4 regions of the Paraburkholderia sp. D15 genome follow, and region 1 is predicted to be linked to each of the others. Evidence: predicted binding sites of a transcription regulator. Region 1 holds the regulator's gene; each other region holds the start of a gene.

Region 1 (2,204 bases):
GCGGGGCGGCGCGGCCAGGCTGTCAGCGACGCGCGCGATTATCGTTAGAATGGTGAAGCGTTGATGACATGCGCGCCGCGTAAAGTGTCGCGGTGCGCCCTTGTCGAGGATGCCGCTCATGCGCCGGACGGGCGGCCAGGCGGCGCTCCGGCGAATCGCGGCGCATTGTCCAACAGTCGGCGCCGTCAGCGCTCGCGATAGCCTTGCCATTAAGCTAAAATTTTTCCTCATGCTAGATCCTCGCGCACAAACCCTCCTCAAAACGCTGATCGAGCGCTACATCGCCGAAGGTCAGCCGGTCGGCTCGCGCACGCTGTCACGTTACTCGGGCCTCGAACTGAGCCCCGCCACCATCCGCAACGTGATGTCGGACCTCGAGGATCTGGGGCTCGTGATCAGTCCGCATACTTCCGCCGGCCGTATTCCCACGCCGCGCGGCTATCGCCTGTTCGTGGACACCATGCTGACCGTGGAATCCGCCGCCGACGAAGAAGCCGTGATGCGCACCGTCAAGACCACGCTGCAGGCTGGTGAGCCGCAGAAGATCGTCGCCGCGGCGGCGAGCGTGCTGTCCAGCCTGTCGCAGTTCGCGGGTGTCGTGCTGACGCCGCGCCGCAGCCACGTGTTCAAGCAGATCGAGTTCATGCGCCTGTCCGACAAGCGCATTCTGCTGATCATCGTGACGCCGGAAGGCGACGTGCAGAACCGCATCATGGCGACGCAACGCGACTTCAGCCCGGCCGAGCTGGTGGAAGCCTCGAACTACATCAACGCCCATTTCGCCGGCCTTTCGTTCGACGACGTGCGCCGCCGTCTGCGCGAGGAAATCGACCAGTTGCGCGGCGACATGACCACGCTGATGCATGCCGCCGTCACGGCCAGCACCGACGAATCCGATACCGGCGAGACCGTGCTGATTTCCGGCGAGCGCAATCTGCTCGAAGTGGCCGACCTGTCGTCGGACATGGCGCGCCTGCGCAAGCTGTTCGATGTGTTCGACCAAAAGACCAGTCTCCTTCAATTACTCGACGTATCGAGCCACGCGGCGGGCGTGCAGATTTTCATCGGCGGCGAATCGACGCTCGTGCCGATCGAGGAAATGAGCGTGGTCACCGCGCCGTACGAAGTGAACGGCAAGATCGTCGGCACGCTCGGCGTGATCGGGCCGACCCGCATGGCCTACAACCGCGTGATTCCGATCGTGGACATCACCGCGCGTCTGCTTTCCATGACGCTCAGCCAGCAGTAGCGCGCATTCGTCACATGAGCCGTCGTACGTCGACCGCGGCGGCGAATCGCGCCGGCGCAGTCGTTCGACCATCATGCGCGATGCCGCGCGGCTTGCCAATTGGCCGAATGGCCAGGGGTGTACGGCGGACCGGCGGCTGGACCGCGCCGCTATAATGAAACCCATCTGAAACCGACGCGCCGCTCGAAGCGGCGACTTCCGCTGCCTATGCGCTTCGACCTCGAGCGGCCCTCGCAGAACGCCACGTCACATCGTGTCGCCGTGCTGCTGATCAATCTCGGTACGCCCGACGCGCCGACGCCGCGCGCCGTCCGCCGCTATCTCGCGCAGTTTCTGTCCGACCCCCGCGTGGTGGAAATTCCGTCGCTGTTGTGGCAGATCATCCTGCGCCTGTTGATCCTGCCGTTTCGCAGTCCGGCATCGGCGAAGAAGTACGCTGCGGTCTGGATGCCCGAAGGCTCGCCACTACGGGTTCATACGGAAAAGCAGGTGGAGGGCTTGCGCCATCTGCTGCAGTTGAACGACTACACGGTGCTGGTCGATTACGCGATGCGTTACGGCACGCCGGGCATTCCGGCAATGCTGAATCAACTGAAGCTGGCGGGCGCCGAGCGCGTGCTGCTGGTGCCCATGTATCCGCAGTACTCGTCCTCGACCACCGCGACGGCGTTCGACGACGCATTCTCCGCGCTCAAGCGCATGCGCAATCAGCCGGAAATCCGCACGGTGCGCCAGTACGCGGATCACCCCGCTTACATCGCCGCGCTGGCCGCGCAGGTGCATCAATACTGGCAGCAGCACGGACGGCCCGATTTCGCGTCCGGCGACAAGCTCGTGCTGAGTTTTCACGGCGTACCCAAGCGCACGATGGATCTGGGCGATCCCTACCACGAGCAATGCCAGCAGACCGGCGCACTGCTGATGCAGGCGCTCGAACTGACGCCGGTGGAATGCC
Region 2 (2,204 bases), 140 kb from region 1:
GCGTCAGGCCGGTTTCTTCAGCGATGACTTGACCGCCGGTCAGGATCGCGATGTCTTCCAGCATGGCCTTACGGCGATCGCCGAAGCCCGGCGCCTTGACGGCAACGGTCTTCAGAATGCCGCGGATGTTGTTCACCACCAGCGTTGCCAGTGCTTCGCCTTCGACGTCTTCCGCGATGATCAGCAGCGGACGGCCAGCCTTAGCGACCTGTTCCAGGACCGGCAGCAGGTCACGGATGTTCGAGACCTTCTTGTCGTGCAGCAGCACGAACGGGTTGTCCAGAACGGCGACTTGCTTGTCCGGGTTGTTGATGAAGTACGGCGACAGGTAGCCGCGGTCGAATTGCATACCTTCGACAACGTCCAGCTCGTCTTGCAGCGACTTGCCGTCTTCGACGGTGATGACGCCTTCCTTGCCGACCTTGTCCATCGCTTCAGCGATACGATCGCCGATCGACGAGTCGCTGTTTGCCGAGATCGAGCCGACCTGCGCGATTTCCTTGTTGGTCGTGCACGGCTTGCTGATCTTGCGCAGTTCGTCGATTGCAGCGGCGACAGCCTTGTCGATACCGCGCTTCAGGTCCATCGGGTTCATGCCCGATGCGACGTACTTCATGCCTTCGCGGACGATCGACTGAGCCAGAACCGTTGCGGTCGTGGTGCCGTCACCTGCGTTGTCGCTGGTCTTGGAAGCAACTTCCTTGACCATTTGCGCGCCCATGTTCTGGAGCTTGTCCTTCAGTTCGATCTCTTTCGCGACCGAGACACCATCCTTGGTGACCGTCGGGCCGCCGAAGCTGCGTTCCAGGACAACGTTGCGGCCCTTCGGACCCAGCGTGACCTTCACAGCGTTCGCGAGAATGTTCACGCCTTCGACCATCTTGGCACGGGCGGAATCACCGAATACGACGTCTTTAGCTGCCATCTTCTAACTCCTTGAATTCTTTGGGATATGACCGGGAAGTAGCGTCTATGCGCTTACTTCTGCACCACGGCCATGATGTCTTCTTCGCGCATCACGAGCAGTTCGTTGCCGTCGACCTTGACGGTCTGGCCTGCGTACTTGCCGAACAGGACGCGGTCACCGACCTTCACGTCGAGCGCGATTTGAGCGCCCTTGTCGTCACGCTTGCCCGGGCCGACTGCGAGGATTTCGCCTTGATCCGGCTTTTCCGCTGCGGCTTCGGGGATCACGATGCCCGACGCGGTCTTGGTTTCTTGATCCAGACGTTTGACGATCACGCGATCATGCAAAGGACGAAGGTTCATACATACTCCTCTCTGATTGAGACTGAAGAACGCTGAGAAAACCCGGCTGGCAGAGCCAACCGGCGATGTTGTTAGCACTCTCGTGCAGCGAGTGCTAATTATATGGACGGGTGGTGACAAATTCAAGAAGGGGATGGCGGACAGGGCTAGCGGCGCTCATTCTCGACGCCTTGGCCCTCAAATCGGCCGCTCGCGACGCGTGAGCCGTCCGGTTCCATTGCGCAATTCTCTTTGTAAAACATACAGCTACGCTGTCGTCCCACGTTTTCATGCAATGGAATGCCGGGCGCTCCGGAAGATCGCGTCAGAGGATCAGGAGAGCCGGTTTGATGCGCGACGATTCGTCCGATAGGGAAAAATCCCTATCCGCTTAGCAATCGACCACGCGCCACTCCCGGTCAGCTTTCTCGAAAATTGTCTGTCCATTGCATTCAGGGCAAGATGCCGTGCCCCGCTCTTCACTGTTGCGGCCCTGGATACCATATTGCGCTGCCCTTAAACTATGGACATGAGCAACCATGAGCGTTTTCACGTCGTGTACGACGGCCCGGCTCTTAAAGAGCATCGGATGGATGTGCGCGACCTCGCCCCGGCGCTTGTCGCGTTCGCCGACCTGTTCACGGCCGCGAACAAGGAGATAAACGGCGAGGCGGCGGAAGTTCGGGTGCAGGTGAATGCCAGCTTCAAGGCCGGCTCATTCGGGATCGACCTGATCGCTTCGCAGCACCTGCTTTCGCAGATCAAGGATATCTTTTCCGGAAACGGAGCAACGGCGATCGCGAACGGCTGGACCATCATGCAGATCGTCGGCATTACCGGTGGCGGATTGGCCGGCGGGTTGATCGGCCTGTTGCGCATGCTCAAAGGACGGCCGCCCATCAAGATCGAACAGAAAGGCGATGTGGCAAAGGTCTGGATGTCTCAAACCGAAGCGA
Region 3 (2,204 bases), on a different replicon from region 1:
CCGGCCTTCGCGACCTGTTCCAGCACCGGCAGCAGATCGCGGATATTCGACACCTTCTTGTCGTGCAGCAGCACGTACGGGTTATCGAGCACGGCGACCTGCTTGTCCTGGTCGTTGATGAAATACGGCGACAGGTAGCCGCGATCGAATTGCAGACCTTCCACCACGTCGAGTTCGTCGTCGAGCGACTTGCCGTCTTCGACCGTGATCACGCCTTCCTTGCCGACCCGGTCGATCGCTTCCGCGATGCGCTGGCCGATCGATTCCTCGCCGTTCGCCGAGATCGTCGCGACCTGGGCGATTTCCTTGCTGGTGGTGGTCGGCTTGCTGATCTTCCTCAGTTCGTCGATCGCCGCGACCACGGCCTTGTCGATGCCGCGTTTCAGATCGAGCGGATTGAGACCCGCCGCCACGTACTTCTGGCCCTCCCGCACGATCGCCTGCGCGAGCACGGTGGCGGTGGTGGTGCCGTCGCCGGCGGCGTCGCTGGTGCGCGATGCGACTTCCTTCACCAGTTGCGCGCCGATGTTCTGCACGCGGTCCTGCAATTCGATTTCCTTCGCGACCGACACGCCGTCCTTGGTCACGATGGGCGAGCCGAAGCTGCGCTCCAGCACGACATTGCGGCCCTTCGGTCCGAGCGTCACCTTGACCGCGTTGGCCAGAATGTTCACGCCTTCGACCAGTTTCGAACGCGCCACGTCGCTAAAAATGATTTCCTTTGCTGCCATGTTCAACGCTCCCTTATTGAGTGACGACGGCGACGACATCTTCTTCGCGCAGCACCAGCAGTTCGGTGCCGTCCACCTTCACGGACTGGCCCGCGTACTTGCCGAACAGCACGCGCTCGCCGACCTTCAGGTCCGGTTCGATACGCTTGCCGTCGCTATCGCGCTTGCCCGGGCCGATGGCGATCACTTCGCCCTGGTCGGGTTTTTCCGCGGCGCTTTCGGGAATCACGATGCCCGATGCGGTCTTGGTTTCCTGATCGAGGCGCTTGACGATCAGACGGTCGTGCAATGGACGTAGGCTCATGGATGGGTTTAGCGGTATATCGGTGTTGAGGGATTGAATCTGGCACTCGTCGCGGGTGAGTGCTGACCGGAATCGAGTATAGAAATGCGTCGCCGCGCGATCCAATAACGAATCGTCGGATCGTTATCGGCGTTTCAGGATTACGTTATGGGCGGCGCGGGAAAAGCCGCTGGCGTGCGGCCGACGCGAGTCCGGCGCTCCAACACGCGCATTGGCTAAAGCTTGCGCTTGCTTTCTGGAACGAGCAGTCTTAATATCCGTTCACCATGCCACGACACACCCGACACTCCGCCGCATCGTCCGCCGCCCTGGAGCGCGGGCGGCCCCGCGAATTCGATATCGACGAAGTGACGCGCGCGGCCGGCCGCGTGTTCTGGCAGCAGGGCTACCATGCCACCTCGATCGAGATGCTGTGCCAGTCCACAGGGCTCTTTCGTGCGAGTCTTTACAGTGCGTTCGGCGACAAGCACGGCCTGCTGGTGGCCGCGTTCGGCCAATACGCGGAAGGGGCGATCGCCCGCGTGAAGGAACGGCTGGAAGGCGCCGGTTCGCCACGCGAGGCCTTGCACCAGGCCTTGCTGCATTACACGAAGGTGTCGGTGAAGCTATCGCAGCGACATGGCTGCTTCATTACCAATGCCGCGATCGAACTGCTGCCGGCGGACGAGGCGCTGCGGCCGCATGTCGAAACCACGCTGCGCCGCATCGCCACGCATCTGGCCGCGGCGGTCGTGCGCGGCCAGCAGGCGGGCGAGTTCGATTCCACGCTCGACGAACAGGCCGTCAGCACCTATCTGCTGTGCGTGATCCAGGGGTTTCGGGTGCTCGGCAAAGCTCATTTTCACGAGGAAGACCTCGTGCCTGTCGTCGACATGACGATGCGCGCGCTGCTCTAAAATTTTTTCCCTATTTCTGGAACGATCAGTCATGAATGAGCCGGTGGGATTGTCTTCAGTCGCGGTAGAGCCGATACAACACGCAAAGCCGGTACAGCGGCCTGTGCAGGCGAATACAACCAACGCGCCTGTCGCGACACAGAACGCGTATGGCAAGGGCGTGATGTTCTGCGTGGCGGCCACGGTATTGATGGGCATCATGTTCCCCGTGATGACCGACGCGCTGACCCACGTCGATCCGTTCACCTTCACCTCGTTGCGCTATCTGATCGC
Region 4 (2,204 bases), 240 kb from region 1:
TGATGCCGTCGATGAACTGCCGCTTCGTTTCGCGCTTGCCATTCGTATGGACGTAGCTGACGTTCTCCGCAAGCAGCGTGTCGAGCGACGAACCGTCACCGTCGACCATCGCGCGGAAACGCTCGCGTTCGAGCCCGCGAATCGCTTCGATTATCTTTGCCACCATCGCTCAGCCCCTCGCACCGATGAGCCGAACGTGCTCACGGGCTTCAGAAGTTATATTGCAGATATAGCTGGTGGAAATTTATACCAGGATTCGGCTCTTTGATACCGCCGTTGGAAACATGCTGGAAACGGTAGCCCACCTGATACTGCTGGTGGCTGCCGAACTGCATGCCGACCCCCGCCATGTCGGCGAACTGGAACGCGGTGCCGAGCGTGAACTTGTCGGATAGACGCGGACTCGACAGCAGGCGGATACCGGCGCCCAACTCCGCGTACGGCCGCAGCGACCCCGTGCCCTTAATGAAGCGGATGATCGGCGTTACGCCGACTTCGCCGATGTTGTCGTGCACGTTGCCTTCGTTGGTATGCCACCAGGCCACGTGCGCTTCGCCGATCAGCGCGAAGTGCCAGTCACCGATCTGCCACCAGGTCAGGTTCGGATCCCAGACGAAGCCGAGATCGAGCTTTTTCACGTGACGATCGCCGAGACCGCCCGCCACCTGGATACCGAACTGATCGGCCGAAGCCGCCGCCGACGCTCCCATCAGCAGGGCCACGCAGCCCGTTTTTAGCGCCAGACCGCGCAATGCATTCTTTTTGTTGTTCATCTAACACCCGAGCTCCGTCGAACGTTAAAGAATCTGTCACTGTTTGCTTATTCTAAAGACAAAGTCGATTCGATGGATCGTATGAAGAAACCTATTTTTTCGCAATTAGTCACTGCAAAATCAGCAAATATCGGTCACATATAAGAATGAAGGCCGATTGTCAGGTAAGTTCTACGGCCCACACATGTCACGCATGAACGGCGTATCATGGCTATCGAAACCTCGATTTCAATAGAAATTGACGGAACTTGGATGCCCCTACGGCCTCTAAGTATTAGCACTCGGCAAATCAGAGTGCTAACATCCAACGCTGGAGTCGTTTAACTGAATACGCTTTTGTCTGATTCCAAAGGAGTTTCCTACGTGAGCCATGCAATGACCCTTCCGAGTACTCTGAGCCCGTCGTCGGCTAAGGCCGCTTCGGCAGGTGCACTGGCGCTCTCGCATTCCTCGCTGCTGCCCGGTCAACTGGGCAATATCGACGCCTACATCCAGGCCGTTAACCGGATTCCGATGCTGACGCCGGCGGAAGAACGCCAGTTCGCCACCGAATTTCGCGAGCAGGACAACCTCGCGTCCGCGCGCCGTCTGGTGCTGTCGCACCTGCGCCTGGTCGTGTCGATCGCGCGTAACTATCTCGGTTACGGCCTGCCGCACGCCGACCTGATCCAGGAAGGCAATATCGGCCTGATGAAGGCCGTGAAGCGCTTCGATCCGGAGCAGAACGTGCGCCTCGTGTCGTACGCCATGCACTGGATCAAGGCCGAGATCCACGAATACATTCTGCGCAACTGGCGGATGGTGAAGGTCGCCACCACCAAGGCGCAACGCAAGCTGTTCTTCAACCTGCGCAGCCACAAGCAAGGTCTGGGCGCGTTCACGCCGGATCAGATCGACGATCTGGCGAAGGAACTGAACGTGAAGCGCGAGGAAGTCGCCGAAATGGAAACCCGGCTGTCGGGTGGCGACATCGCGCTGGAAGGCCAGGTCGAGGACGGCGAGGAAAGCTACGCGCCGATCGCCTATCTGGCCGACTCGCATAGCGAACCGACCGCCGTGCTGGCTTCGCGTCAGCGCGACAGGCTGCAAAGCGACGGTATCGCGAGCGCGCTGAATGCGCTGGACGCGCGCAGCCGCCGCATCATCGAAGCACGCTGGCTGAAGGTGGAAGACGACGGTTCGGGCGGCTCGACACTGCACGAACTGGCCGACGAGTTCGGCGTGTCGGCGGAACGGATTCGCCAGATCGAAGCCAGCGCCATGAAGAAGATGCGCGGCGCGCTGACCGACTACACGTAAAACGCGCAGTCCATCAGATAAGCGCCGGATGCCGGGTGCGGGACCACCGCACCGGCAAGCAGCACCCGAAACCCCGCCCTCGCAAGACGGCGGGGTTTCTTTTTTCGCCTTCCTGCCCGGCATCTACCCACC

Evidence for each region. The regulator HrcA, encoded in region 1, represses chaperone genes, less so after heat shock. The targets are predictions, from matches to a motif close to TTAGCACTCNNNNNNNNNGAGTGCTAA.
Region 2: a site for HrcA is predicted at 1,341-1,367, ahead of groES (co-chaperone GroES). Genes of this name have one in related genera too.
Region 3: a site for HrcA is predicted at 1,075-1,101, ahead of LFL96_RS34260 (co-chaperone GroES). Genes of this name have one in related genera too.
Region 4: a site for HrcA is predicted at 1,048-1,074, ahead of rpoH (RNA polymerase sigma factor RpoH). Genes of this name have one in related genera too.

Annotation. Positions count from the first base shown of each region.
Region 1 is NZ_CP110395.1:691,669-693,872, forward strand. Features, by position in the region: gene hrcA (heat-inducible transcriptional repressor HrcA) at 230-1,249, shown strand; gene hemH (ferrochelatase) at 1,457-2,204, shown strand, end outside.
Region 2 is NZ_CP110395.1:830,784-832,987, reverse strand. Features, by position in the region: gene groL (chaperonin GroEL) at 1-925, opposite strand, end outside; gene groES (co-chaperone GroES) at 979-1,269, opposite strand; gene LFL96_RS03560 (hypothetical protein) at 1,805-2,204, shown strand, end outside.
Region 3 is NZ_CP110396.1:3,262,563-3,264,766, forward strand. Features, by position in the region: gene groL (chaperonin GroEL) at 1-731, opposite strand, end outside; gene LFL96_RS34260 (co-chaperone GroES) at 745-1,035, opposite strand; gene LFL96_RS34265 (TetR/AcrR family transcriptional regulator) at 1,302-1,931, shown strand; gene LFL96_RS34270 (DMT family transporter) at 2,035-2,204, shown strand, end outside.
Region 4 is NZ_CP110395.1:454,836-457,039, reverse strand. Features, by position in the region: gene LFL96_RS01990 (nuclear transport factor 2 family protein) at 1-166, opposite strand, end outside; gene LFL96_RS01985 (acyloxyacyl hydrolase) at 210-773, opposite strand; gene rpoH (RNA polymerase sigma factor RpoH) at 1,137-2,072, shown strand.